DNA from 4 places in the Pseudomonas sp. H1_F01 genome. Region 3 is predicted to be linked to each of the others. Evidence: predicted binding sites of a transcription regulator. Region 3 holds the regulator's gene; each other region holds the start of a gene.
The links. The regulator sigma-54, encoded in region 3, starts transcription at its own class of promoters, with help from an activator protein. The targets are predictions, from matches to a motif close to ANTGGCATNNANNTTGCTNT.
Positions count from the first base shown of each region.

Region 1: AB4O09_RS05560 (pilin) is a predicted target of sigma-54. The motif match lies at 2,079-2,098, and genes of this name have one in related genera.
Region 2: flgB (flagellar basal body rod protein FlgB) is a predicted target of sigma-54. The motif match lies at 3,843-3,862, and genes of this name have one in related genera.
Region 4: AB4O09_RS21750 (CmpA/NrtA family ABC transporter substrate-binding protein) is a predicted target of sigma-54. The motif match lies at 2,310-2,329, and genes of this name have one in related genera.

Region 1 is NZ_CP162823.1:1,203,930-1,211,098, forward strand. Features, by position in the region: gene AB4O09_RS05550 (type II secretion system F family protein) at 1-217, opposite strand, end outside; gene pilB (type IV-A pilus assembly ATPase PilB) at 220-1,920, opposite strand; gene AB4O09_RS05560 (pilin) at 2,145-2,570, shown strand; gene AB4O09_RS05565 (BON domain-containing protein) at 2,843-3,196, shown strand; gene AB4O09_RS05570 (DUF2845 domain-containing protein) at 3,525-3,821, opposite strand; gene AB4O09_RS05575 (DUF748 domain-containing protein) at 3,823-6,756, opposite strand; gene AB4O09_RS05580 (class I SAM-dependent rRNA methyltransferase) at 6,877-7,169, opposite strand, start outside.
Region 2 is NZ_CP162823.1:1,843,657-1,850,825, reverse strand. Features, by position in the region: gene AB4O09_RS08500 (type I secretion system permease/ATPase) at 1-651, opposite strand, end outside; gene flgE (flagellar hook protein FlgE) at 864-2,180, opposite strand; gene flgD (flagellar hook assembly protein FlgD) at 2,209-2,931, opposite strand; gene flgC (flagellar basal body rod protein FlgC) at 2,947-3,390, opposite strand; gene flgB (flagellar basal body rod protein FlgB) at 3,394-3,801, opposite strand; gene cheR (protein-glutamate O-methyltransferase CheR) at 4,071-4,898, opposite strand; gene AB4O09_RS08470 (chemotaxis protein CheV) at 4,953-5,879, opposite strand; gene flgA (flagellar basal body P-ring formation chaperone FlgA) at 5,959-6,723, shown strand; gene flgM (flagellar biosynthesis anti-sigma factor FlgM) at 6,896-7,169, shown strand, end outside.
Region 3 is NZ_CP162823.1:5,751,431-5,758,599, reverse strand. Features, by position in the region: gene AB4O09_RS26160 (class II fumarate hydratase) at 1-759, shown strand, start outside; gene AB4O09_RS26155 (hypothetical protein) at 787-1,227, shown strand; gene AB4O09_RS26150 (superoxide dismutase) at 1,230-1,853, shown strand; gene AB4O09_RS26145 (ZIP family metal transporter) at 1,873-2,763, shown strand; gene AB4O09_RS26140 (HPr family phosphocarrier protein) at 2,946-3,221, opposite strand; gene rapZ (RNase adapter RapZ) at 3,237-4,094, opposite strand; gene ptsN (PTS IIA-like nitrogen regulatory protein PtsN) at 4,097-4,561, opposite strand; gene hpf (ribosome hibernation-promoting factor, HPF/YfiA family) at 4,574-4,882, opposite strand; gene AB4O09_RS26120 (RNA polymerase factor sigma-54) at 4,959-6,452, opposite strand; gene lptB (LPS export ABC transporter ATP-binding protein) at 6,617-7,169, opposite strand, start outside.
Region 4 is NZ_CP162823.1:4,817,688-4,824,856, reverse strand. Features, by position in the region: gene AB4O09_RS21760 (nitrate/nitrite transporter) at 1-16, opposite strand, end outside; gene AB4O09_RS21755 (ANTAR domain-containing response regulator) at 384-959, opposite strand; gene AB4O09_RS21750 (CmpA/NrtA family ABC transporter substrate-binding protein) at 974-2,185, opposite strand; gene AB4O09_RS21745 (quinone-dependent dihydroorotate dehydrogenase) at 2,418-3,437, shown strand; gene rmf (ribosome modulation factor) at 3,727-3,942, opposite strand; gene rlmKL (bifunctional 23S rRNA (guanine(2069)-N(7))-methyltransferase RlmK/23S rRNA (guanine(2445)-N(2))-methyltransferase RlmL) at 4,474-6,744, shown strand; gene AB4O09_RS21730 (sensor domain-containing diguanylate cyclase) at 6,888-7,169, shown strand, end outside.

The sequences.
Region 1 (7,169 bases), 2.1 Mb from region 3:
GGGTGAAGAGGGCGATATCCAGCGGCTTGATGCGCTTGCCCTTGCTGAATATCGAGGTGGATTTCTTGCGCACCTTCTGCGGGTTGATGCCTTGTTTGCGCAGCTGTGCCTTGACCAGCGCCGGGCTTTGACCCGTCAGCTCGCCACTCATTTTCGTGCCTTTGCGGTCCTTGCCTTCCCAAGTGTAAACATCGGTTTTGACTGCCTTGACCGCCATGTTCAATCCTTGGTGACCCGGTTGATTTCTTCGAGGCTGGTGACGCCCTGCATCACTTTGAGCAGCCCCGAGGTGCGCAGGTCATTGAAACCGTCCTTGCGCATTTGCAGATCGATTTCCAGCGAGTTGCCCTCGGCCATGATCAGCCGTTGCAGCTCGGGCGTGTTCTTGACCACTTCGTAAACCCCCACGCGCCCTTTGTAACCGTTGTTGCACTGTTCGCAACCGACCGGCTCATAGATCGTGAATGTGCCGATGCGTTCCCGAGGGAAACCTTCCTTGAGCAAGGTTTCCTCGGGAATCTCGATGGCCTTCTTGCAGTGACTGCACAGCTTGCGCGCCAGCCGCTGGGCAATGATCAGGTGCACGGCGGTGGCGATGTTGAACCCCGGAATGCCCATGTTCTGCAGGCGGATCAGGGTTTCGGCGGCGCTGTTGGTGTGCAGGGTGGAGAGCACCAGGTGCCCGGTCTGGGCGGCCTTGATGGCGATCTCGGCGGTTTCCAGGTCGCGGATCTCACCGACCATGATCACGTCCGGGTCCTGGCGCAGGAACGAGCGCAGGGCCTGGGCGAAATCCAGCCCCTGGCGCGGGTTCACGTTGACCTGGTTGATGCCTTCCATGTTGATTTCCACCGGGTCTTCGGCGGTGGAAATGTTGATGTCCACGGTGTTGAGGATATTCAGTCCGGTGTAGAGCGACACGGTCTTGCCCGAGCCGGTTGGGCCAGTCACCAGGATCAGCCCTTGCGGTTGCTTGAGGGCGGCCATGTACAGGTCTTTCTGGTCCGGTTCGTAGCCCAGGGCATCGATGCCCATTTGTGCGCTGGACGGGTCGAGGATCCGGATCACCACTTTTTCGCCCCAGAGCGTGGGCAGGGTGTTGACCCGGAAATCGATGGACTTGGTTTTCGACAGGCGCATTTTCAGGCGCCCGTCCTGGGGTTTGCGCCGCTCGGAAATATCCAGGCTGGCCATGACTTTCAGGCGTGCGGCGATACGGTTGGCCAACTGGATCGGCGGCCTGGCCACTTCCCGCAGTATGCCGTCGGTGCGCACCCGCACCCGGTAGATTTTTTCGTAGGGCTCGAAGTGCAGGTCGGAAGAGCCGCCCTTGATCGCGTCCAGCAGCATCTTGTTGACGAAGCGCACCACGGGCGCGTCGTCGGTGTCCTGGCCGGCGATGGAGTCCTGCCTGGTGTCGTCGATCGATTCGATGTCCAGGCCGTCGAGGTCGACATCGCCCATGCCTTCCAGGCCCGTGCTGCTGGATTCGAAAAACTTTTCGATGGCGTCGCTGAGCTTGTCGTCCTCCACCAGGATGGCTTCGGTGGTCAGGCCGGTGCTGAACTGGATGTCATTGATGGCCTGGTGATTGGTCGGGTCGGAGATGCCCACGTACAGCTTGTTGCCGCGCCGCCACAGCGGCAGGGCGTGATGCTGGCGCACCAGTTTTTCGCTGACCAGGCCGGTGGGTTGGGTTTCTTTGTCCAGGCTGTTGAGGTCCAGCAGGGCGACGCCGAAATGCTCCGAGGCGATCTCCGCGACCTGTCGGCTCTGGACCAGTTTGTTCTGCACCAGATAGCTGACCAGGGGGATGCGATTGCGTTGCGCCTGTTGATACGCCTGTTGCGCACTTTGCTCGGTGAGCAGTTCGGCCAGCACCAATTGCTTGGTCAGGCCGCTGAGGGCGATGTCATTCATGGGAATCCTGGCGGCGAACAGTTCATGACTTATAGCCTAGTCAAGCCTCGACGCCAAACCAGCGGGGCAGGGTGACAAAAAACGTCAGATAGTGCGGTTGTTGAGGTAGGACGTTGCCGTTGTGCTGGTTCAAATCCCTTGAGTGATGGGGTTTCAGGGTTGGCATGTGCCCTGCAATGGCCGTTTCAGGTCATGAGATTTCGACTCATGCATGGGAGATGTCTATGAATAAGCAGAGTGGCTTTACCTTGATCGAGCTGCTGATCGTCGTGGCGATCATCGGTATTCTGGCGACGTTTGCGTTGCCGCAATATTCGAAGTATCAGGCGCGGGCCAAGGCCACGGCGGGGCTGGCGGAGGTCTCTGCGTTGAAAGTGCCGTTTGAGGACATCATGAATCAAGGTACCAATCCAACGTTGGCCAACATCGGCGGGACCTCGCCCACCAGCAATTGCACCTTGACGGCTTCAGGAACAGCAGCGGACGGAGCGGGCACCATCGCGTGTACCCTTTTGAATGCACCCGCTCCAGTGCTTGGCAAAGCGATCACCCTGACGCGTTCTACTCAAGGCGTTTGGACCTGCGGTTCGACCGCCGCTCAGGAATTCCTGCCGGCTGGATGCACAGGTACAGCAGCGACGACTCCGTAATTTGAGTGCACGTATCGAGGCAGTGAACTGCCTCGATACAGAAACCCTTCGCAATTCATAAGCTTAGAAGTTGGCCAAAAAACCGCAAGTTGCATGTCCAGAATCACCGTTTCATGCATTTTGCATGATCACGAAAGTTGCCGTTTCGCTTAACTTGCTGATTTATAAGAAATTAATTAATTGTTAAAAGCTGGCACAGCGTTCGCACTACTCCTGCTAACCCTGCCGGGATCCACCTCCGGCAGTTTTTGAGAAAAACAGGAGTTACTCGTATGAAGAAGTTCGCTATCACTGCCGCCGCTGCTACCGCACTGACCCTGACCATGGCTAGCGCATTCGCCGAGACCACTCAAGCAACTCAGGCGCCAATGATGCTGGCTGCGGGCGAAGTGACAGAGGCCAAGGAAGACGTTTCCGATACCTGGATCACCACCAAGGTCAAAGCTGACCTGGTCACCGAAAAAGGCATTCCAGGCACTGATATCAAAGTCGAAACCAACAAAGGTGTTGTGTCCCTGTCTTCGATGACCAAAGTCACTGATGCACAAAAAGACACCGCTGTGGCGATCGCCAAGAAAATCAAAGGCGTCAAGGCCGTATCGGCTGACGGCCTGAAAGCCGAGTAAGGCCAAGACTTCTCGCCTGGACTGGGAGAAGGCGCGGCAAGCGGGCCAGGATATACGTTTGCCGTCGCTTTGGAGTTCATGCGAAAGGCCACACGGACGTGGCCATTACAGGCCCCCGGCATTCGTGCCGGGGGCCTGTTCTATTCTGGGGAATCAATCTGCGGGTCAGCGTTTACACACGAGTCAGAACCGAGTTGCCGCCATCGCGAGCAAGCTCGCTCCCACCGGGGGCGGCGGTGAACACGGATTTTGAGATCGCCCTAAACAATGTGGGAGCGAGCTTGCTCGCGATGGCGGCGGCACATTCAACACATCTGTGCGGACAAGCTCACCGCCCCCGCTTGCTGGTGATCTGCACCAGCCGATTCCCCTCGAAACGCAGGTACTGATACATGCCGCTGTTGGGGCCGTAGGTCCATTCCTCCACCGGGTATTCCTCCCGGCGATTGACACTGCGCTTGTAGCCCAGGTCATCCCGCGCCGCTGGCTCCCCGCACTTTTGCAGCACTTCGCTGGAGCGGTCACCGACGCTGATCAACTGGCTGCCGCAACGCAGCGTGTCGGCAGCCGCGGCCTGGCCGGCGGCCAGCAATAGACCCAGGCAGAGCCCGAACCAGGGTTTCATCTTATTCGGCATCCAGATGCATCGGGGTAATCACCCGGCCATCGCTCTCGGCCTGGCCGAGGCTGGCGTCGATGAAATACACGCGGTCATCGGCCAACTGGCCTTTGTCCACCAGGAAGTCCTTGATGCTGCTGGCCCGTTCCTGTCCCAGTTGACGCAAGAGCACGTCGCTGCCGCTCCAGAACTTGATCACGCCTTCACGCAGTTTCTCGATGCGCGCCTTTTTGTCCAATTGCGTCCATTCGGCGGGCGGTTGGGTCTTGAGGCGGGTGCGGTAGATGCCTTCGAGCAGCGGCGCCTTTTCGTCTTCCGGCACCTGTATCAGCGAGGCCTGGGCCGGAACTTTGTCGCCCCGACGCTGCAGCATCTTGTAGTAGTTGTACTGGTATTCGCGTTCCAGGCGCTGGGCGGCGAGCAGCGGGCCGTCGCTGCTTTCGGCGGCGGTGCCTTCGATCTCCAGACGCAGCTCCGGACGTTTGCCAAGGGCCTCGGACAGTTTGAGCAGCGTGCCTTCGTTGTCCTTGCTCAGGTCGCTGGAGCCCGGCGCAAACGCCACGCTGCCCAGGTCTTCCGAGCCGCCGCCGGCCACCAGCCCACCGATAAGCTTGAACGGCGCCTGGGCCGCTCGTACCACCAGGTTGCGCAGGGTCTGCCAGATGATCGGCATGACACTGAATTGCGGGTCGTTGAGATCGCCGGACACCGGTAGCTCGATGGAAATCTTGCCGTCGGAATCCTTCAGCAATGCGACGGCCAATTTGAGTGGCAGGCTCACGGCGTCCGGGCTGTCGACTTTCTCACCCAGTTGCAGTTGCTCGACCACCACTTTGTTCTCCGCCTGGAGCTTGCCTTGGGTGATCCGGTAATGCAGGTCGAGATTGAGCCGGCCCTTGCGGATGCGATAGCCGGCGAACTTGCCGGAGTAGGGCGTCAGGGTGGTCAGTTCGACCCGTTTGAAACTGGTGGCGATGTCGAGGCTGGCCATCGGATCGAAGGGGTTGACCGCCCCTTTGATGGTGACCGGTGCATAGCGATCGACCTTGCCCTTGATGTCGACACTGGCCGGTTTGGCCTGGCGACTGTCGATGGTGCCGATCTGGCCATTGAGCTGCTGGATGGCCGTGGCGAAATTGGGCGTCAGGCTGAAGTCGGCGAAGTTGGCCGAACCGTCATTGATGGCGATACCACCGATGTGGATACCCAGCGGTTTTTCCTGGGACGCCGGTTTTGCCGCAGTGTTCTTCGTGCCGCTGTCGGCCGGTTGCGGGATCAGCAGGTCATCGACGTTGGTGGTGCGGTCGTCGTTGATCATGAAGCGCGCATACGGCTGGAACAGGTTGACCTTGTCGATGGACAGGCTGTCACCGTGCTGATAATTCAAGCCTTCGAGGACCAGGCTCTGCCACTTGAGGAAGTCACGGGTCTTGAGCGTGTCGAGGGTGTGCAACTGATCGACCTGGGCGCGCCCGGTGACGGCAAATGCCAGCGGTTCGGTGCTTTTGAGGTCGACCGCCAGGTCACTGCCGAGCATCCCGGAGCGCAGCTCCAGGCGAATGAACGGGTTGATGTACGACTGGGCGACGCGCAGGTCGACGTCCTGGGTCTTGACCTTGAGCTTGGCGGTGATCGGGTTCAGGTTGACCTCGCCGTCGGCGAGGATCTTGCCCTGCTTGCCTATCCCGGTGTCCAGCTTGAGGGTAAAGGGCGAGCCGTTGAGGGTGTCGTAGTTCTGCAGGTCGAGGTTCAGCGGGCCGACCTCCAGTGCCACGGCGGGCTGGGCCTGACGGTCAGCCAAGTGCACCTTATAGTCGCGCAGCTGCACGTCCTTCAACATCACCTGCCAGGGTTTGCTGGGCGGTGCCGGTTCAGCTTTTGGCGAGTCAGCCGCTGCCGGGGCGGATGTCGGTTCAGCCTTGACCTGCGGTTTGGCCGGCTGGCTGGCGAAGAGTTTTTGCCAGTCCAGCTGCCCGTCTGCCTCGCGAGCGGCCCAGGTTTCCAGCTTCTGGCTGCGGATCTTGCCCACGATAACTTGCTGCTTGGCCAGGTCTACCGTGGTTTCGCTTACGTCCAGGCGTTCGAGCTTCACCAGTGGACGGCCATCGGGTGCCTTGATGGCGAAGGGCGCGACACTGACCGCGACGTTGTTGAGCAGCAGTTCGGTGCCCTTGGCCAGGTTGAGCTTGTAGTCGGTGCTGAGGTTCAGGACACCGTTTTCCAGAACCAGCGGCACGGCGTCGCGCACATAGGGCCACCAGGCTTTCATTTGGCCGCCAGTGACTTTGAGCGTGCCTTGGGAGGCAATCGGCGTGAGGCTGAAATTACCGGTCCAGTCGATCTGTCCGCCTTCGGGGCCAGCAGCCACCAGGGTCATGTCGGCGTTGTCGTCGGGCAGGGTGCTGAGATTCTTCAGCTCGAAATCGAGGGTGTCGTAGAGAAACTCAATGGGTTCGCTGGGGCGCAGGTCCTGGAAATGCACATAGCCGCCGGCCAACTTGATTCGGTCGACCCGCATGGGGAACGGCTTGGCCTCGGGGTCGGCAGGCGTCGGCTCGCTGGCCGGCAGCTTGAACAGGCCCAGCAGGTTCAACTGACCGTCCTTGGCGAACATCACTTCGGTCTTGGGCTTGTCCAGCTCGATGTCGACCAGGTGCAGGGCGCCGGACCACAAGCTGTCGAGTTGCAAATTGGCGTACAGCCGTTCGAAGCCGACCTGTTCCTTGCCTGGTTCGCCGATATTCAGGCCCCAGAGGGTGACTTCCAGGCTGAAGGGATTGAGTTCGATGCGCTGGATCTGAGCCGGCACCGTCGCAAGGGTGGCCAATTGCTGGTTGGCGATGCGCAAGGCGATGCCCGGCAAAATCAGAAAGCCCAACAGGCTATAGAGGGCCAGTGCGGTCAACAGAGCGCCGATGGCGCGAATCAATCCTTTGGGCATGTGCGGCTTCATCTTGGTGTGAATTCGGAATGCCTTGGAGTATGGCATGCGTTTACGGTTCCGAAGCCACTGTGATTTATGAGATTTGTCCGTTTTTCGAGTAAGAATTCTGAGTCTGGCTTAGAGCTGGAGCACCAAAGTCTTGAGCGGTGGCTGCTGGTCCCGGGAGGGGAAATCGCTGCCGGGCGTCAGCACGCTCCACTCGCGTACCGGGCGTCCGGCCTTTTCCGCGCAACGCAACACCTGCTCGCGCCAGTCGTCCATGGGCACTTTTGCCAGGTTGTTGCAGCAGATCAGCACGCCATTGTCGGCGGTGGTGAGCAGCGCCGGTTTCAGCAGGCTTTGGTAGTCGCGCAACAGGTCGACGGTGCCGAACGCACTTTTGGCCCAGGCCGGTGGGTCGAGCAGCACCA
Region 2 (7,169 bases), 2.8 Mb from region 3:
GGCCAACATGCCCATGGCCATCAGCGCTTCGGCGTTCTGGTGAGCTTGCTGACCCAGGTGATTGCGCTTGTTCAACGCCTCGGCTGACGCCTGCATCAGTTTGCGGGTTTGCCGGTCAGTGATCAGGGTCAGACCAATGAGGATAATCATCAGGCCGGCGGCCAAAAGGCCGAACAACGGATGAATGTAAAAGCAGACCGCGAGGTAAACCGGCATCCAAGGCAAATCGAAAAAAGCCACCAGGCCCGGTCCGCCAATAAAACCGCGAATCTGATCCAGCTCATGGGCCGGCTTCAAGGCATCGCCGGTAATGGGCGTTTTCAGCGACGCACCGGCAATGACATTGAAGACCTTGGCGGACAACGCCAGATCCAGCGAAGAAGCAATTCGCACCATGACTCGGGAGCGAATGATATCCAGCAGGCCTGAAAGCGCATAAACCCCCAGCGCCAACAGCCCCAGGGCGACCAGGGTCGGGACACTCTGGCTGGGGATAACCCGGTCGTAGACTTCCAGCATGAACACCGGGCCAATCAGCGCCAGAATATTGATCACACCGGAGAACAGCGCAGCGCCCAGCAGCCCCCGACGCAGTACCGATTTCAATGAAGGCGCAACAATAGGCGCACTGATAGCGTTATGGGGTTTCAACTGGTATCCGTCCCTTGGTTTTCGTGACATCCCTGTCGTCAGTCAATACCGACTCGAAGACAGTCGTATGGAAACTTGACGCTCGTAGAGCGATTAGGACTGAAGTGCAAGTTCCGCACCAGTCATCCGACAAACGGTAATAATCACCCAAAGAATTTCATGCAAAAAAAACCGACGTCTCAGGACGTCGGTTTTTTTGAAGCCGCCCGCTATCAGGTCATCTGAATGATGGTCTGCATGATGGTGCTCTGGGTGGAGATAGTCTTCGCGTTCGCCTGGTAGTTGCTTTGCGCCTTGATCAGCTCGACCAATTCGTTGGTCAGGTTGACGTTGGACTCTTCCAGGGAGTTGGAGGCGATCGAACCCAGGGTACCGGTTTCCGGGGCATCGTAGCCCGGGATGCCCGAGGCGAAGGTTTCTTTCCAGCTGGTGCCGCCTACCGGCTGCAAGCCTTGCTCGTTGGTGAAGCTGGCGAGCGCGAGCTGGCCAATCGGCTTGGTCTGGTTGTTGCTGAAGTTGGCCAGCAACACACCGCTGCCGTCGATGGTCAGGTTGGTGATCTGGCCGGTGGCGTAGCCGTTCTGGGTTGGGATCGAGCGGGCGGTGTCGGCGTTGAATTGGGTGGTGTTGCCCATGGAAATCGTGATGGTTGGCGCACTCGCGGCGCCGTTGGCGGCCCATACGCCGTTGGTCACCGTGCCAGGAACCCAGCCGGTCAATACCAGGTCACTGTTGATCGTCGGCACGGTGGCAGGCGGTACTGGCGGCGTGCTGACCTGAGTCAGCTTGCCGCTGGAATCGAAGCTCATGGTCGAAGGAATCGGCGCGTTCGCACCGGTCGTGGTCGGCAAGGTGCCGTTCAGGTTACGACCATCGATCAAGGTATAGACGTTCCAGGTGTTGCCGGCAGTCTTGACCATGTATTGGTCCATGGAGTGCTGGTTACCCTGAGTATCGTAGACCGGGGTGGTGAATTGTTTGGTGAACGTGGCGGTGTCGCTTGGATTGAACGCCGCGGTGATCGCCGTTGCCGTCGAATTCAGGTTGATCGTCGAGGAAACCAGGCTGGTGGCGCTCGGCGGCAGGTTCGAGGTGTCGATGCGCAGGTCGGTCAAGATGCCGTTCTGGATCTTGCCGTTGGCATCCACGCCATAGCCCTGCAGGCGCGAAGTGCCGTCGCTGTTGGTGATATAGCCTTCCTTGTCGGTCTTGAAGGTACCGGCACGGGTGTAGCTCAGGGAGCCGTCATTGCTCAGGACAAAGAAGCCCTGGCCTTGGATGCCCATGTCCAGTACGTTGCCGGTGTTGTTCACATCACCCTGGCCGAACTGCTGGGAAACGTTGGCCAGGCGCACGCCGTTACCGACGGTCTTGCTGCCCGAACCCAGCTTGGTGGCCGAGTAGACGTCTTCGAATTCCGCGCGGGACGATTTGAAACCGGTGGTCGCCACGTTGGCGATGTTGTTGCCGGTCACGTCCAGCTGTTTGTTGGCTGCATAGAGACCGCTAAGGCCGATGTTGAAAGACATGTTGACTCCTTTTGCCGGTTAGTCGGCTCTACATACCAATAGTTTGTACTTTGGACAGGGCAATGCTGCCCAGCCCGGCCAGGTTGAGCATCAGCTCACCGCCCGTCTGGCTGATCGTCACGCTGCTGACCGTGGCCGGCAGGTTGGTGATCAGCGACGTGGCCTTGCCGTCGATGGTGGTCGAGGCCGCGAAGGTGTAAGTGCCCGATTCAACGACCGCGCCCGCATCGTTCTTGCCGTCCCAGATGAACGCGGAGTTGCCGGCGTTCTGGCTGCCCAAGTCGATGGTGCGAACGGTCTTGCCGTCCTTGTCCACGATCTTGACCGCGACGGAGGACACCGATGTTGGTACCACCACCGTGCCGTTGAGGCTCTTGGAGGTATCGACCACAGCCTTGTCGCCCGGGGCAATGACCGAGCGACCGACCAGCGACGAGGCTTGCAGGGCCTGGGACGAGTTGTAGTTGCCGGCGATGCCGCTCACGGTCTCGTTGAGGGTGGTGATGCCTTCCAGGCTGCTGAACTGCGCCAGTTGGGCAACGAACTCGCCGTTATCCTGTGGCTCCAGCGGGTTCTGGTTTTTCAGCTGGGTGACCAGCAACTGCAGGAACGCATCCTTGCCCAATTCCTTCTTGCCGGTGGCCGCACCGGTCGCCGCGCCCAGGGCATCGGTGGTGGTGCTGGTCTTGACCGAGGAGTTGGCCAGAATCTCGTTGAGGCTCAAACCACTTGTTGTACTGGTAACGCTCATGTGACTCGCCCCTTATCACTGACCGAGGGTCAGGACCTTCTGCATCATGGTTTTGGCGGTGTTCATCATTTCGGCGTTGGTCTGGAACGAACGACTGGCGGAAATCATGTCGGCCATTTCTTCGACGACATTGACGTTCGGGTAGTAGACATACCCCTTGGCATCAGCGGCCGGATGGTTTGGCTCATAACGGGCTTCGAGATTGCTCTGGTCTTCGACCACGCCAAGCACCTGCACGCCCTGCCCGGCCGCGTCCTGCTCCTGGAACAGCGAGTCGCTACCGCCGGACTGGCCACCCTGGAACATGGTGGCGAATACCGGGTGGCGGGCGCGGTAGGTCTGGTCGATGCTCGACGAAACGGTCTCGGCGTTGGCGATGTTACTGGCGACGGTGTTCAGGCGAGTGGTCTGGGCACTCATGGCACTGCCGGCAATGTTGAATACGCTAGCAATCGACATGGCTTACTCTCCGCGCAGGGCCGATACCAGCCCTTTGAACTTGCTGTTGAGCAGGGTGAAGCTGGCCTGGAAGTTCACGGAGTTTTCCGCGTAGTTGGACTGTTCCAGTTGAGCGTCTACGGTGTTCTGGTCGATCGAAGGCTGCATCGGCGTGCGATACATCAGCGATTCGTCGCCATTGCCCAGGCCTTCGGCTTCGATATGACGGCTGTTGGTCATGTTCAAGGCGAAGTGGCCGTTCTTGGTCTTCTCGTTCTGCTCGGCGAGCACTTTGGAAAAGTCCAGGTCACGCGCCTTGTAGTTCGGGGTGTCGGCGTTGGCGATGTTGTTGGCCAGGACTTCGGCACGCTGGGCGCGGAAGCTCAGGGCCTGTTCGTGGATACCGAGCGCTTTATCGAAGCTGATGCTCATGTCGGAAACCTTTGGGTGACCAGAATGTACGTGCGATGAACTTAGCAAGCAGCGTGCCACTTTGGAAAACCCCATAAACCGGGGCTTTGCGGGCATCGGCAAAGCGGCAATGCCAGAAAAGCGGCAACTGGCTTCCGCTGGCTGCCGCTTTTCTGCCGCTTCTCAAGGGCAAATGACATTCGAACTGTGGGAGCGGGATTAGTGGTGACCGGCAGGCATAAAAAAACGGGAGCCCGTGGGGACTCCCGTTTTTTGACAGTTCAAGCCAATCACTTTGCCTGGTAGATGATCCCCGGACTGCACTGGACCATCTGGTAATGATCCGGCAAACCGTTCAACGCCTCGGAGGCACCGAGGAACAGGTAGCCGCCCGGCTTGAGCGTGCTGTGGATGCGCAGCAGGATGTCTTTCTTCACTTCGGCGGAGAAGTAGATCAGTACGTTGCGGCAGAACACGATGTCGAACTTGCCCAGGCTGGCATAGCTATCCAGCAGGTTGAACGAGCGGAACTCCACCCGGCTCTTGATCGGCGCCTTGACCACCCATTTACCCGGCCCTTTCGGATCGAAGTAACGTTGCAGGCGATCCGGCGACAGGCCCCGGCCGATAGCCAGGCTGTCGTACTCGCCGGTCTTGCAGTTATTGAGCATGGTCCCGGACAGGTCGGTGGCGACAATCTGCACGCCGCCTTTCAACTGGCCGAGGTTGGACCGCTCGAACTCATCGATGGACATCGACAGCGAATAGGGTTCCTGCCCCGACGAACAGGCCGCCGACCAGATCCGCAGACGCTGGCCCGGGCTGGCCTTGATGGCCGCCGGCAGCACTTTGTTCTTCAACACCTCAAACGGATAGGTGTCACGAAACCACAAGGTTTCGTTGGTGGTCATCGCGTCCACCACCATTTCGCGCAAGCCACTGCGCGGTTGGGTCTGGATACGCTGCACCAGTTCGCCCAATGACTTGAGGCCCTGCTGTTCCATCAATTTATTGAGACGGCTCGACACCAGGTATTGCTTGTTTTCACCAAGCAAGATGCCACAGGCTTTTTCCAGGAAGACCCGGAACTGTTCGAAATCCAAATTACCCGTAGACAAGATACCGCCTCTTTCATCGTGTTGACTTGCCGGGCGCACAACGCGCCCGACCTTTTATTCTGCTGCCTTGATCCGCTCGACGACCCGGGAAGCCAGGTCATCTGGACGGAATTTCGCCAGGAAATCGTCGGCGCCGACCTTCTTGACCATCGCCTGGTTGAAAACCCCGGACAACGAAGTATGCAAGATGATGTGCAGCTTTTGCATGCGCGGATCGCTGCGGATTTCCGACGTCAGGGTGTACCCATCCATCTCCGGCATTTCAATGTCGGAGATCATCATCAGGAACTCTTCCTCAGGCTTCTTGCCCTCGTCGACCAGCTTGCGCAGGTAATCGAGCGCCTGTCGCCCGTCGTTCAACGCCACCACCTCGACACCGACCGTTTGCAGGCAACGGGTCACCTGCTTGCGGGCCACTGAAGAGTCGTCGACGGTCAATACCCGCAGCGAAATCGCCTTGTGCTGGGTTTCGGCATCCACCACTCCCACGGAGATCGCTTCCGGCGTGGGCGCTACTTCGGCGAGGATCTTCTCCACGTCGATGATTTCCACCAACTGGTTATCGACCCGGGTCACTGCCGTGAGGTAGTGATCGCGGCCGGTGCCCTTGGGCGGTGGATGGATCTCTTCCCAGTTCATGTTGACGATGCGCTCCACCGAGCGAACCAGGAATCCCTGGGTCTTGGTGTTGTACTCGGTGATGATCACAAACGGATTGCTCTGGTCCAGCAGCCGGCCGGAACCGGTCGCCATCGCCAGGTCGAGAATCGGGATGGTCGCACCCCGGATATTGGCCACACCGCACACGACGGGGCTGGATTTGGGCATCAGGGTCAGCTTGGGGCATTGCAGCACCTCGCGGACCTTGAATACGTTGATCCCATACATTTGTTGGCCGTCGAGACGGAACAACAACAGCTCCAGGCGATTCTGACCGACCAGCTGAGTGCGCTGGTTTACCGAATCCATTACTCCCGCCATGCCCTGACTCCTACCTAACGCTAATGTGTCCGACGCGCATTCATTCACTAAACGGCACGGGGCTTGCTATTGAACCGGCATGAACGCACAAACGACATTTTCTCGACGCCTGACCACTCACTGCCGCCACTGGCTCGGTGCACTGCTGGCTGTCTGCCTGTTCACTTCGGGCGGTCCTGCCCTTGCTGCTGTTCCGGTTACCTTGCCTGATCTCCTTATCGGCGTCACTCAGGGCTTTCTTGAATTCACCGTAGAAGACTATCTGGCTACCAGTCAAACGGAAGGTCGCTATGAAATCGAAGTCAACCAACTCGACCCGCGCCTGCGCATGCCGATGTGCGACAAGGAATTGACTGCTTCGCTGGAGAGCCCTGCCCGGCCCCTGGGACGCGTCACGGTGAAGGTTCGTTGCGACAGCGCCGCGCCCTGGACGGTGTTCGTGCCCGCTCAAGTGCGCCTGTTTCGGGAAATTGTCACCACCACTCGTCCGCTCAAGCGGGCCGGAATCGTCGAGCCCCAGGACGTGATGTTGCGTGAACGGGACATCAGCCAGATCACCCAGGGCTTCCTGACCTCCGTCGACCAGGCCATCGGGCAGAAACTTGTCCGACCAATGGTCGCCGATCAGGTCGTGACGCTGGTGCATCTGGAGCAGGCCGAGGTAGTCCGCAAGGGCGACCAGGTTGTGATCACCGCCCGCACCGGTTCCCTGGCCGTGCGGATGCCCGGCGAGGCCCTGTCCAACGGCGGTATGCGTGAACAGATACGGGTAAAAAACCTCAATTCCCAGCGCGTGATCAAGGCGCAGGTGATGGCCCCGGGCCAAGTGGAAGTGGCGATGTAGTGATCTGGTAGAGGAGGTAGAAAGCTGGCGCTTGATCCCGGTGTTCCCTAGACTGTGCCTTACGCAAAGGCAAGCGCAGACGTGCGCAAGTTCATTTCATAAATGAGCCTAAAGTTATTTTGGGGATGGCCGAAAACATGGCAAGCGTCCAAATACCCAGAGGTTTTTTACCATGGTCATCGATTTCAATCGTTTAAACAGCTCTTCACCGCTGCCAGGCACCACGCGTACCAGCGCCACCAAGGAAACCGCCGAAGCCGGCAAATCCGCGCCGCTGCCTACACCAGCCGAACAGGTCAGCAACGGGGAGTCGGTACACCTCAGCAATGAGGCTCAGCAGTTGCAGAAGGTCACTGACAAGCTGCGCGATCAACCTGTCGTCGACAACGCCCGCGTGGCCGAGTTGAAAGCAGCAATCGCTGATGGCAGCTACAAAGTCGACAGCA
Region 3 (7,169 bases):
GGCCACTTGGAGGATGTGCTGCCGAGCCTGCAATCCCTGGCCCAGGGCGGTACGGCGGTCGGCACCGGGGTCAATGCCCATCCACGTTTCGCCGAGCTGTTCAGTCAACAACTGACGCAATTGACCCAGGTGCAATTCACCCCGGGCAAGAATCTGTTCGCGCTGATTGGCTCCCAAGACACCGCCGTAGCGGTTTCCGGGCAGCTCAAGACCACCGCCGTGTCGCTGATGAAAATCGCCAACGACCTGCGCTGGATGAATTCCGGGCCGCTGGCAGGCCTGGGCGAGATCGAGCTCGAAGGCTTGCAACCGGGCTCCTCGATCATGCCCGGCAAGGTCAACCCGGTCATTCCTGAAGCCACCGCGATGGTGGCGGCCCAAGTGATTGGCAACGACACGGTGATCACTATCGCCGGTCAATCGGGCAACTTCGAATTGAACGTGATGCTACCGATCATCGCCCAGAACCTGCTGAGCAGCATCGCCTTGATGTCCACCGCCAGCCGCTTGCTGGCGGACAAGGCCATCGCCACCTTCAAGGTCAACGAGGCACGGCTCAAGGAAGCGTTGTCGCGCAACCCGATCCTGGTGACCGCGCTCAATCCCATCATCGGTTACCAGAAGGCCGCTGAAATCGCCAAGAAGGCTTACCAGCAAGGTCGGCCGGTCATCGATGTCGCCCTGGAGCACACCGACCTGACACGCAGCGAACTCGAAGTCCTGCTGGACCCGGAGAAGCTCACCGCCGGCGGCGTGTAACCCCGACACCTGTGTGGAGGACTCATCATGGAACACTGGAAACGTACGATCGAACGGGCCAATCGCTGTTTCATGCTGGGCGAGCTGGTAGACGCCCGCGAAGCCTACCTGCAGGCCCTGGCGCTGGCCCAGGTGCTGTTCGAGCGTTGGGCGGATGCCGACGAAGCCGTGGCCGCGTGCGTCGTCTCCCATCACAACCTGGCAGACCTGCACTTGCGCCTGAACCAGCCGGAGGAGAGCGCCGAGTATTTGTGCGCGATCCACCAACGGTTGTTGCAGACGATGCAGGACGAACGCCTGGCACCGGCCCTGCGCACCGCCGCACGGCGTCAGAGCCACAAGACCTATGTCGAACTGCTGAGTTTCATCAGCGAGCACGGTGAATACCCACGGACCCAACGCCTGCTGCACTGCAATGCCGCTACGCCCCGGCAGCGCAATGCCCCTCTTCATCATGGAGCTCATTGAACATGGCTTTTACCTTGCCTGCATTGCCCTACGCCTACGACGCCCTGGAACCGCACATCGATGCGCAAACCATGGAGATCCACTACACCAAGCATCACCAGACCTACATCAATAACCTCAACGCAGCGGTGGACGGCACCGAGTACGCCGGGTGGCCTGTCGAAAAACTGGTGTCCAGTGTCGAGCAGTTGCCGGCAAGCCTGCAAGCCGCAGTGATCAACCAGGGCGGTGGTCATGCCAACCATTCGCTGTTCTGGGAAGTGATGACGCCCCGGGGCGGCGGCCAGCCCGATGGCGCCCTGGCGGCGGCGATCGAAGCGCAACTGGGCGGTATCGAGGGTTTCAGGGAAGCCTTCACCAAAGCGGCGCTGACCCGTTTCGGCAGCGGTTGGGCCTGGTTGAGCGTGACCCCGCAAAAGACCCTGGTGGTGGAAAGCAGCGGCAACCAGGACAGCCCGCTGATGAAGGGCAACACACCGATTCTTGGCCTGGATGTCTGGGAGCACGCCTATTACCTGCGCTACCAGAACCGTCGTCCGGAATACATCAGCGCCTTCTACAACGTGATCAACTGGCCTGAGGTCGCCCGGCGCTACCAGGCTGCGCTGGCTTCGAGCCCTTCCTGAAAGCAACCCAAGGCTGACTATGGATACTCAAACACTGGCGATTGGAAGCGGACGGATGTTCCGCTATGCCTTGGGGTCGTTGTTGCTGCTGGCCGGAATGACATTGTTGGCTGCCCAGGGCCTGGCATGGCTGGACTTGGAGCCCAGGTTGTTGCGCGCGCTCGAGGGTGGCGGGCTCTGCGCCTTGGGCACCGCGCTGGGGGCCGTGCCGGTGTTGGTCATCCGGCGCATGCCCCAGGCCGTCAGCGATTCGCTGCTGGGATTCGGTGCCGGGGTGATGCTCGCGGCCACGGCATTTTCGCTGATCGTGCCGGGCATTGCTGCGGCCGAGCAGTTGGGACTGACGCCTTGGGCCGCCAGCGGCCTTATCAGTTTCGGCATTCTATCGGGCGCGTTCGGGCTGTATCTAGTGGACCGCAAAGTCTGCGCCTGTCCCGAAAGGCTGGTCGCTGCGCCAGGCCGGCCGATCATTGCGCCGCGGATCTGGTTGTTCGTGTTTGCCATCATCGCCCACAACATTCCCGAAGGCATGGCGGTGGGGGTGTCGGCGGGCGGCGGCATGCCGGATGCCGACAGCCTGGCGATGGGCATCGCCTTGCAGGATGTACCCGAAGGGCTGGTGATCGCGCTGGTGCTGGCTGCGGCGGGGATGTCGCGGGCCAGGGCGTTCCTGATTGGCGCGGCGTCAGGGTTGGTCGAGCCCGTGTTCGCGCTGCTGTGCGCCTGGTTGGTGAGTCTGGCCGAGATGCTCTTGCCCCTGGGGCTCGCGTTGGCGGCCGGGGCGATGTTGCTGGTGGTGACTCACGAGGTTATTCCCGAATCCCGTCGCAATGGTCACGAGAAACTGGCGAGCCTGGGCCTGTTGGTGGGGTTTTGTCTGATGATGGTGCTGGATACGGCGTTGGCGTGACAAACGGCAGGCATCTAGGGTGATGTGATTTATCTGTGGCGAGGGAATCTGTGGGAGCAAAGCTTGCTCGCGATCCAGGTACCTCGGTTTTCTGAGTTACCGAGTCGCCTTCATCGCGAGCAAGCTTTGCTCCCACAAATGAATTCCCTTGCCACAATAAATCCGCCTTGGGATTTGGTCGGTTATTCGCCTTCGTCGAAGTATCTGTTGATCAGATCCACCAGGGCATCCATCGCCTCCTGTGCCTGTTCACCTTCGGTGTGCAGGTGGATCTTGGTGCCCTTGCCAGCGGCGAGCATCATCATCGCCATGATGCTTTTACCGTCGACCGCAGTCTCGGGTGTGCGGCCAACCCTGATGGTGGTGTCCTTGAACTGGCCTGCGACTCCGACGAACTTGGCCGACGCTCGGGCATGCAAACCCAGCTTGTTGATGATTTCAATTTCCTGAGCAGGCATCGCGATGTGAATCCTTTAGCTGAGGTCGCGGTGGCGAACCTGGACGTTCTTCAGGGATTGTTGCAGGAGTTGACCCAGGCGTTCGGTCAGGTAGACGGAGCGGTGATGGCCGCCGGTACAACCGATGGCGATCGTGACATAGGCGCGGTTGCTCGCGGCAAAGCGGGGCAGCCATTTGAGCAGGTAGCTGGAGATGTCCTGGTACATTTCTTCGACATCCGGCTGGGCGGCCAGGTAGTCGATCACCGGTTGGTCGAGCCCGGACTGCGCGCGCAATTCCGGCTTCCAATAAGGATTGGGCAGGCAACGCACGTCGAACACCAGGTCGGCATCGACGGGCATGCCACGCTTGAAACCGAACGACTCCACCAGGAACGCCGTGCCCGGCTCGGGTTGGTTGAGCAGGCGCAGCTTGATCGTGTCACGCAACTGATACAGGTTCAGGTGCGTGGTGTTGACCTTCAGGTCCGCCAGGTCGGCAATCGGCCCCAGTAGCTGGCTTTCATCCTCGATGGCTTCGGCCAGCGAACGGTTGGCGTTGCTCAGTGGGTGGCGCCGGCGGGTTTCGGAAAAACGCTTGAGCAGTGTCTCTTCATCGGCATCCAGGTACAGCACGTCACACTGGATATGCCGGCTGCGCACTTCCTCGAGCAGTTCAGGAAAACGCGACAGGTGGCTTGGCAGGTTGCGCGCATCGATGGACACCGCCACCAGCGGCTGCGCCAGCTCGGTGTGGATCAGGGCGCGCTCGGCCAGTTCCGGCAGCAGGCCGGCGGGCAAATTGTCGATGCAATAGTAGCCGCTGTCCTCAAGCACGTTGAGGGCCGTGCTTTTACCGGAGCCGGAGCGGCCACTGACAATGATCATGCGCATTTTTAATGACCGTTCTGCTCGTCCAGGACAACCTGGTACAAAGCTTCGTTACTCGGTGCGCTGCGCAGTTTTTCGCGCACTTCCTTGCGGTCCAGCATGCTGGCAATCTGGCGCAGCAGCTCAAGGTGCGCATCGGTCGCCGCTTCCGGTACCAGCAATACAAACAGCAGGTCGACCGGGGCGCCGTCGATGGCGTCGAAATCTATAGCGGTTTCAAGGTGCAACAGCGCGCTGATCGGCGCGGCACAACCCTTGAGACGGCAGTGGGGAATGGCGATGCCGTTGCCAAAACCGGTGGAACCGAGTTTTTCACGGGCAACCAATGCCTCGAAGACGTCCTGCATTTCCAGATCCGGTACCTCGCGGTGGATCAGGTTGGCAATGTGTTCGAGGGCTTTCTTCTTACTGCCGCCCGGCGCGTTCACCTGGGAACGGCCGGGGGTCAGGATGGTTTCTAGTCGGATCATGGATTGGGGGGGTTAACGACCGGTTGCGCCCTGGAGGAGGCTCTGGGTCTTTTCCTTATGCTTTTTGAGTTGGCGATCCAGCTTGTCGGTCAGCAGGTCAATCGCGGCATACATGTCTGTGTGCTCTGCGTTGGCAACCACTTCTCCGCCGGGGATATGCAGCGTGGCTTCGATTTTCTGCAGCAGCTTCTCGACGTTCATCGTGACTTGCACGTTGGTGATCTTGTCGAAATGCCTTTCCAATCGGTCGAGTTTTTCGCCGATGTAGGTGCGCAGGGGTTCGGTCACTTCCAGTTGGTGTCCACTGATGTTGACTTGCATACAGCTTCTCCTTCGTTGCCAGTGCATAAAGCGGCAGGCAGAAATGCCTGCCACTGGAACGCTGTGGCGTGGCCTGTTACATCAACCGCTTGCGTTCGCTCGAAGGCGCGATCCCTAGGGATTCGCGGTATTTGGCGACGGTACGGCGGGCCACCTGAATGCCTTGTGCCTCCAGTAAACCAGCGATCTTGCTGTCACTCAACGGCTTTTTCTGATTTTCCGCAGCTACCAGTTTTTTGATGATCGCGCGGATGGCCGTGGACGAGCATTCGCCGCCTTCGGAGGTGCTGACGTGGCTGGAGAAAAAGTATTTCAATTCATAGATACCCCGAGGGGTATGCATGAATTTCTGGGTGGTTACCCGGGAAATCGTCGACTCGTGCATGCCCACTGCCTCGGCAATGTCATGCAGGACCAACGGTTTCATCGCTTCATCGCCGTACTCCAGGAAGCCGCGCTGATGCTCGACGATCTGGGTGGCAACTTTCATCAGGGTTTCGTTGCGGCTTTGCAGGCTCTTGATGAACCAGCGCGCTTCCTGCAACTGGTTGCGCATGAAGGTGTTGTCGGCGCTGGTGTCGGCACGCTTCACAAAGCCGGCGTACTGGGCGTTGACCCGCAGCTTGGGCACCGACTCCTGGTTGAGCTCCACCAGCCAGCGATCATTGTGCTTGCGCACGATCACGTCGGGGACCACGTATTCGGGCTCGGTGGATTCGATCTGCGAGCCGGGGCGCGGGTTGAGGCTCTGCACCAGTTCGATGACCTGGCGCAGCTCATCTTCCTTGAGCTTCATGCGACGCATCAGTTGGCTGTAGTCGCGGCCGCCCAACAGGTCGATGTAATCGGTGACCAGTCGCTTGGCTTCGGCCAGCCATGGTGTCTTGGCGGACAACTGGCGCAGTTGCAGCAACAGGCACTCGCCCAGGTTGCGGGCACCGATGCCGGCCGGTTCGAACTGCTGGATGCGATGCAGGACGGCTTCGATCTCGTCCAGCTCGATGTCGAGCTCGGGGTCGAAGGCTTCCAGGATTTCTTCGAGGGTCTCGTCCAGGTAGCCCTGGTTGTTGATGCAGTCGATCAGGGTCACGGCGATCAGGCGATCGGTGTCGGACATTGGCGCCAGGTTCAACTGCCACAGCAGGTGGCTTTGCAGGCTTTCGCCAGCAGAGGTACGGGTGGTGAAGTCCCACTCGTCGTCATCGCTGCTCGGCAGGCTGCTGGCGCTGGTCTGGTAGACGTCTTCCCAGGCCGTGTCCACGGGTAGTTCGTTGGGGATGCGTTCGTTCCATTCGCCATCCTCGAGGTTGTCCACCGTCGGGGCGGTTTCCTGGTAGGCCGGTTCCGGGATTTCGGTGTTGGTCTTCTGCTCGACGTTGTCGGCCAGCGGATCGGTGTTGTCGAAGTCGTCGCCTTCTTCCTGGCGTTCGAGCATCGGATTGGACTCCAGGGCCTCCTGGATTTCCTGTTGCAGGTCCAGGGTCGACAATTGGAGCAGGCGGATGGCCTGTTGCAGCTGCGGTGTCATCGTCAGCTGCTGGCCCATTCTCAAGACTAGCGATGGTTTCATGGCAGGGGCTTAACACCTTATTAGCCGGCGCACATGCGCCATCCACTACAGGGCGCCGAGGCGCCAAACTTAAGCAAATTATATGCCTGAAACTGAAGTGTTTGCCTAGAGCGTCGCCATAATAAAATTAAACGACGCTCGGACAATTCGCCAGACACTTGTGCTTACAGGCGGAACTCATGGCCCAGATACACTTCCTTGACCAGGTCATTGGCCAGGATGGCTGCGGAGTCGCCTTCGGCGATCAGCTGGCCGTCGTTGACAATGTAGGCGGTTTCACAGATATCCAGCGTCTCGCGCACGTTGTGGTCGGTGATCAGCACGCCGATCCCCTTGGCCTTGAGGTGATGGATGATCTGCTTGATGTCGCCTACCGAGATCGGGTCCACGCCGGCGAACGGTTCGTCGAGCAGGATGAACTTCGGTGCGGTGGCCAGGGCGCGGGCGATTTCCACGCGACGCCGCTCGCCACCGGACAGGCTCATGCCCAGGTTGTCGCGAATGTGGCTGATGTGGAATTCCTGCAGCAGGCTTTCCAGTTCCTGGCGACGACCGGCCTTGTCGAGTTCCTTGCGGGTCTCGAGGATCGCCATGATGTTGTCGGCAACCGACAGTTTGCGGAAGATCGACGCTTCTTGCGGCAAATAGCCGATACCTGCCTTCGCCCGGCCGTGCATTGGCTGGTGGCTGACGTCCACGTCGTCGATCAGTACGCGA
Region 4 (7,169 bases), 930 kb from region 3:
AGAAGCTTGAATTCATCGCGCACCTCAGCTGTAAAAGTCTCGAGAAATGAGTCAGTGCTTTGAGCAGTGCGCCGTCTGTGGTCGCACCACCGGTCCCGAAGGGCCAAAACAAAAAAACGCCGCAACCCGGATCGCCAGAGAGGCAAGAAGGGTGTGCGACGTCTTTGTCGTAGGTGGGGCAACCGCCGTTGGTTACCTGTGGGTTTGCTTAAGCGAGATCTGTGCCAGGTCTGTCATGATCGTTCCTACGCTCTGCGTGGGAATGCATCCCGTGACGCTCTGCGTCACCTTGTGAAGCGGAACGCGGAGCGTCCCTGGCGGCATTCCCACGCAGAGCGTGGGAACGATCATTAGTAGGGGGCGAGGCAGGCGCTACAAGGCTTTCAGCCCAGCAGCTCATTCATGGCAATGATCTGCTCCGCCACCTGGATCAGCTTCTGCTGGCGGCTCATGGCCTGGCGGCGCATCAGGGTGTAGGCCTGTTCCTCGTTGCATTCCTTCATCTTCATCAGCATGCCCTTGGCCAGTTCGATGCGCTTGCGCTCAGCCAATTGCTGGTCCCGGGCCAGGAGCTGGGCGCGCAGGGCCTGGTCGCTTTCGAAGCGGGCCATGGCCACGTCGAGGATCGGTTGCAGGCGCGCGGCATGGATGCCTTCGACGATGTAGGCGCTGACGCCCGACTTGATCGCCTGGCGCATCACATTGGGGTCGTGCTCGTCGGTAAACATGACGATCGGTCGTGGCTGGTCGCGACTGACCAGCACCACTTGCTCCATCACATCGCGCCCGGGTGACTCGGTATCGATCAGGATCACGTCCGGACGCACCGTTTCGACGCGCGCTGGCAGGTCGATGGTCAGGCCGGATTCGTCGATGACTTCGAACCCGGCTTCAATCAGGGCGGCCTTGAGGCGACCGACTTTTTTCGCGGTGTCGTTGATCAGCAGGATACGCAGCATGGTCGTGGCTCCTGTCAGCGGCTGGCGAGAAGGGGAGCCGCATCGCTCAAGGCGTGCAGTTTGAAGCTGCGGGCGTACCCGGCCGGATCCGAGCCGTCCCAGGTGATGCCGTCGATCAGTTGGCTGCTGCGCATGTCCTGGCGCGGGGACGCGATGTCCAATGCCGCGCAGGCTTCGCGGTACAGCTTGAGTTGCTGGACGTCCTGGGCCACGGCCAGGTAATCCGGGTCTTCGCGCAGCAGGCCCCAGCGGCGGAACTGGGTCATGAACCACATGCCGTCCGACAGGTACGGCAGGTTCACCTCGCCGTTGCCATGAAAGCGCATGGCGTGGGGATCCTGCCAGCTGTTGCCCAAGCCGTCGGCATAGATCCCCAGCAGGCGCGGCTCGATGCAGTCCAGCGGGGCGTCGAGGTATTCAGGCGCAGTCAACAGTTGCGCGGTGCTGCGACGGTTTTCGCTGCTTTGTTCGATGAAGCGGCTGGCTTCGAGGATCGCCATCACCAGGGCCCGGGCGGTATTGGGGTATTGCTCGACGAACGCGCGGGTGCAACCCAGGACTTTTTCCGGGTGATCGGGCCAGATGGTCTGTGTGGTCGCCAGGGTGAAACCGAGGTTCTGCTTCACCGCGCTGGCGCACCAAGGCTCGCCGACGCAAAACCCGTCGATACGCCCGGCTTGCAGGTGCGCGATCATTTGCGGTGGAGGCACGACCACGCTGTCGACATCCGACAACGGGTGGATGCCCTGGGCGGCGAGCCAGTAATAGAGCCACATGGCGTGGGTGCCGGTGGGGAAAGTCTGGGCGAAGGTCAGTTTCGGGCGAGTTTGGTGCACGTGTTGTTCCAGTGCTTCAGGACTGGTCACGCCCTGGGCCTGCAAGCCATGGGACAGGTTGATGCTCTGGCCGTTCTGGTTCAGCCCCATCAGCACGGCCATGTCACTCGCCGCGACCCCGCCGATGCCCAGGTGCACCGCGTAGATCAACCCATACAGGCTGTGGGCGGCATCGATTTCGCCGCTGACCAGCTTGTCGCGCAGGTTGGCCCAGGAGGCCTGGCGCTTGAGGTTCAGGGTCAGGCCGTAGGGTTGGGCGAAGCCCTGGGTGGCGGCCACGACGAGCGGGGCACAGTCGCTCAAGGCCATGAAACCGAGGTTGACCGCGCTCTTTTCCGGGGCATCGCTGCCGTTGACCCAGGCCAGGGGGTTGGCTGGAACTTCATTCATCGGTATCACCTTCCACATAAAAAAGCGCCGTGTCCGGGCCCAGGAGGCCGGACGACGACGCCGTTGTCCCTTAAAACAGTGTGGCACTCATTCCGTCGTTGGCATGGGCGCTGATGACCAAAAGGGTGCAAGGCATATGCCAGCGCTATCGTTTTGTGCGGGCGCCTCGCTTGAGCCGCCGTTGCCCGGCTATAATCGCCGCCTCATTTCGTCGCCCGAGTCAAAGCCGCCCATGTACACCCTGGCCCGTGAACTGCTGTTCAAACTCTCCCCGGAAACTTCCCACGACCTGTCCCTGGACTTGATCGGCGCGGGCGGACGCCTCGGCCTAAACGGTTTGTTGTGCAAGGCCCCGGCAAAATTGCCGGTGACGGTCATGGGCCTGGAATTCCCCAACCCGGTCGGGTTGGCGGCGGGCCTGGACAAGAATGGCGCGGCCATCGACGGGTTCGCCCAGTTGGGTTTCGGTTTCGTGGAAATCGGCACCGTCACCCCCCGACCGCAGCCGGGCAACCCCAAGCCACGGCTTTTCCGCCTGCCGCAAGCCGAGGCGATCATCAACCGCATGGGGTTCAACAACCTGGGCGTCGATCATCTGTTGGCCCGTGTGGCCGCGGCCAAGTACAAGGGCGTGCTGGGCATCAACATTGGCAAGAATTTCGACACGCCGGTGGAGCGCGCCGTCGACGACTACCTGATCTGCCTGGACAAGGTCTACGCCCACGCCAGCTACGTGACCGTCAACGTCAGCTCCCCCAACACCCCGGGGCTGCGCAGCCTGCAGTTCGGTGATTCGCTCAAGCAACTGCTGGCCGACCTGGCCCGGCGGCGCGCAGAACTGGCGTTGATTCACGGCCGGCACGTGCCGCTGGCGATCAAGATCGCCCCGGACATGACCGACGAAGAGACCACCCAGGTGGCCCAGGCCCTGATCGAGACGGGCATGGACGCAGTAATCGCCACCAACACGACCCTGGGTCGCGAAGGTGTCGAAGGGCTGGAACACGGTGACGAGGCGGGCGGCTTGTCTGGCGCGCCAGTACGTGACAAGAGCACCCACACCGTGAAGGTGCTGGCCGCTGAATTGGCGGGGCGCTTGCCGATTATCGCCGCGGGCGGGATTACCGAAGGCCGCCACGCCGCCGAGAAGATCACCGCCGGGGCGAGCCTGGTGCAGATTTATTCGGGCTTTATCTATAAGGGGCCGGCGTTGATTCGTGAGTCGGTGGATGCCATTGCGGCGTTGGGTTGATTCAGGAACGGTCGGCATCTATTGATGCGAGCAAGTTGTGGGAGCAAAGCTTGCTCGCGATGCAGGCGCCTCGGTTCCAGGTAGACCGCGTCGTCTTCATCGCGGGCAAGCCTTGCTCCCACAGCGTGTCGCCACAACAGTGTTTGCAGCTCAACCTCTTGAAACCCAGGCATTAAAAAGGGCTCCTCGAAGGAGCCCCCTGGGCCGTAGCCCGCCGTCCGGATGGGACGTGCGTGGTTAAATCGATATGAGTGTCAAATTGTCGAGTTCTTGAGTATTAAGCCCTGTGTCAGCCGACGGCGTGAAGTTCGTTGAGTCTATGGATACCCGCAGTGCCGGTCATACCGTCCCAGTTGTCGCCGCGTCCTTCTCGCCAGCCATTGATCCAGGCTTGACGTACCGACGGTAGAGTAAAGGGGCAAAGCTCACGGGATTTACCACCAACGCCATATTGGTAACCACGTAAAAATGCTCTTTCCAACGGATCACGCTTAAGTCTTCTCATAGGGTGTTGCCCTCACTTGTTGACTGTTACTTAGCGTCGACCTCTATCGAGGCCGGGGCAGAATCATTCTGCCGTTGGTGGCTCGTTGCCGGCGTGACGAGCCGAGGTGTTGACGCCGTTGCGACGTCAACCTGTGTTGAGTTCTAACCAAAGCGTCACATGGATGGAATGATCGTTTTGTCATAAGCACGTAACAATAAAGATGTTAGGGCGATAAGTAACTTGATGTTCGTTGACCGCTTTTGAGCAAGACCCCTGTATGATCGGCCCTGCGCCGAAAGGGGTAGGTCTGGCTCGGATGAGAATGTCCTCCCGTTGCACTCGGGTACTATTCGACGAAAGGGTCGAGTTTTCACAATTTGTTGCACAGAATTTTTTTTCTGCCTTCGCATCTAAGCTCTTTTAACCTGAGCGGCGAGGGTGGCACGGCACACTTTCGTGCCACGCGGGTGCTCTTGAGAAAAGCACCTGATTGAACCCGGCCCGGCAATGCGTTGCCCGGTCCACTTAGCCAAAGGCTCTGGAAATCCCATGTCCGATCGTTTCGAACTCTTCCTCACTTGCCCCAAGGGCCTCGAAGGCCTGCTCATCGAGGAAGCCGTCGGGCTTGGCCTTGAAGAGGCGCGCGAGCACACCTCGGCCGTGCGCGGCATGGCCGACATGGAAACGGCGTATCGCCTGTGCCTGTGGTCGCGCTTGGCCAACCGCGTGTTGCTGGTACTCAAGCGCTTCCCGATGAAGGACGCCGAAGACCTGTACCACGGCGTGCTGGATGTCGACTGGCAAGACCACATGCTGGCCGATGGCACCCTGGCGGTGGAGTTCAGCGGCCACGGCTCGGGCATCGACAACACCCATTTCGGCGCCTTGAAGGTCAAGGACGCCATCGTCGACAAGCTGCGCACGCCGACGGGCGAGCGGCCGTCCATCGACAAGCTCAACCCGGACCTGCGCATCCACCTGCGCCTGGACCGCGGCGAAGCGATCCTCTCCCTCGACCTCTCCGGCCACAGCCTGCACCAGCGCGGTTATCGCCTGCAGCAGGGCGCCGCGCCGCTGAAGGAAAACCTCGCCGCCGCGATCCTGATCCGTGCCGGTTGGCCACGCATTGCCGCTGAAGGCGGGGCGCTGGCCGACCCGATGTGCGGTGTGGGCACGTTCCTGGTGGAAGCCGGGATGATCGCCGCCGACATGGCGCCGAACCTGCGCCGCCAGCAGTGGGGTTTCACCGCCTGGCTCGGCCATGTGCCGGCGTTGTGGAAGAAACTCCACGAAGAGGCCAGTGAACGCGCCGCCGCCGGCCTGGCCAAGCCACCGTTGTGGATTCGCGGCTACGAAGCCGACCCACGACTGATCCAGCCGGGGCGTAACAACGTCGAACGTGCCGGCCTGAGCGAATGGATCAAGATCTATCAAGGCGAAGTCGCCACCTTCGAGCCGCGTCCGGACCAGAACCAGAAGGGCCTGGTGATCTGCAACCCACCGTACGGCGAGCGCCTGGGCGATGAAGCCAGCCTGCTTTACCTCTACCAGAACCTTGGCGAGCGTCTGCGCCAGGCCTGCCTGAACTGGGAGGCGGCGGTGTTCACCGGCGCGCCGGACCTGGGCAAGCGCATGGGCATTCGCAGTCACAAGCAGTATTCGTTCTGGAACGGCGCCTTGCCGTGCAAATTGCTGCTGATCAAGGTGTTGCCGGACCAGTTCGTCACGGGTGAGCGTCGTACCCCGGAACAGCGTCAGGCCGAGCGTGAACAGGCCGTCTACGATCAGGCCCCGGAAGTACCGCAGGAGCGCCAGTACAACAAGAACGGCAACCCGATCAAGCCAGCACCGGCGCCGGCCCCTGTGGTCGAGCAGGCGCGGTTGAGCGAAGGCGGGCAGATGTTCGCCAATCGCCTGCAAAAAAACCTCAAGCTGCTGAGTAAATGGGCCAAGCGTGAAGGCGTTGACTGTTATCGGGTCTACGATGCCGACATGCCGGAATATTCCATGGCCATCGACCTGTACCACGACTGGGTGCACGTCCAGGAATACGTCGCGCCGAAGTCCATCGACCCGGAAAAAGCCTCGGCCCGGCTGTTCGACGCCCTGGCGGCGATTCCCCAGGCGCTGAACGTGGACAAGAGCCGCGTGGTGATCAAGCGTCGCGAGCGCCAGAGCGGCACCAAGCAGTACGAGCGCCAGAGCGCCCAGGGCAAGTTCACCGAGGTCAACGAAGGTGGCGTGAAGCTGCTGGTCAACCTCACCGACTACCTGGACACCGGGCTGTTTCTCGACCATCGGCCGATGCGCCTGCGGATCCAGAAAGAGGCGGCCGGCAAGCGTTTCCTCAACCTGTTCTGCTACACCGCGACCGCCAGCGTCCACGCCGCCAAGGGTGGCGCGCGCAGTACCACCAGCGTCGACCTGTCCAAGACCTACCTGGACTGGGCGCGGCGCAACCTGTCGCTCAATGGTTTTTCCGACAAGAACCGCCTGGAGCAGGGCGATGTGATGGCCTGGCTTGAAGCCAGCCGTGACGAATACGACCTGATCTTCATCGACCCGCCGACTTTCTCCAACTCCAAGCGCATGGAAGGCGTGTTCGACGTGCAGCGCGACCATGTGCAGTTGCTGGACCTGGCCATGGCGCGCCTGGCGCCGGGCGGCGTGCTGTATTTCTCCAACAACTTCCGCAAGTTCCAGCTCGAGGACAACCTCGGCGAGCGTTATGCGGTGGAAGAAATCACCGCCAAGACCATTGATCCGGATTTTGCCCGCAACGGCAAGATCCACCGCGCCTGGAAGATCATGGCACGTTGATTTGCAGTTGATTGGATCCACGAAGCCTTGTAATACAAGGCTTCTGGCCTATTTTAAGGGCTGGTCAAAGTGATGGCGAATAGCTATAACTTAGGCTGTGTCCAGGGCTATGCCTATGCCTGGCTCCTTTCTGAGTTGTATTTATGGCATTGCATCAGGTGCGTCCCAGGATCCTGGGCTTTATCAGCGAAGACGTTTCGGCCTGGCTGGTGGCTTCGCTGGTCCTGCTGGCCGGTACGGTCCTGACCGGCTTGCTGACCTGGGCGATGATGAACCTGTTCAATCAGCAATTGCGCCAGCGCTTCGAGCTGCAAGCCGAGGAGCGTTTCAGCCGCATCGAAGAACACTTCCAGGACCAGGAGCAACGCCTCGACAGCCTCAGGCGTTTCTTTGCCAACTCCGAAGGGGTCTCCAACACTGAATTC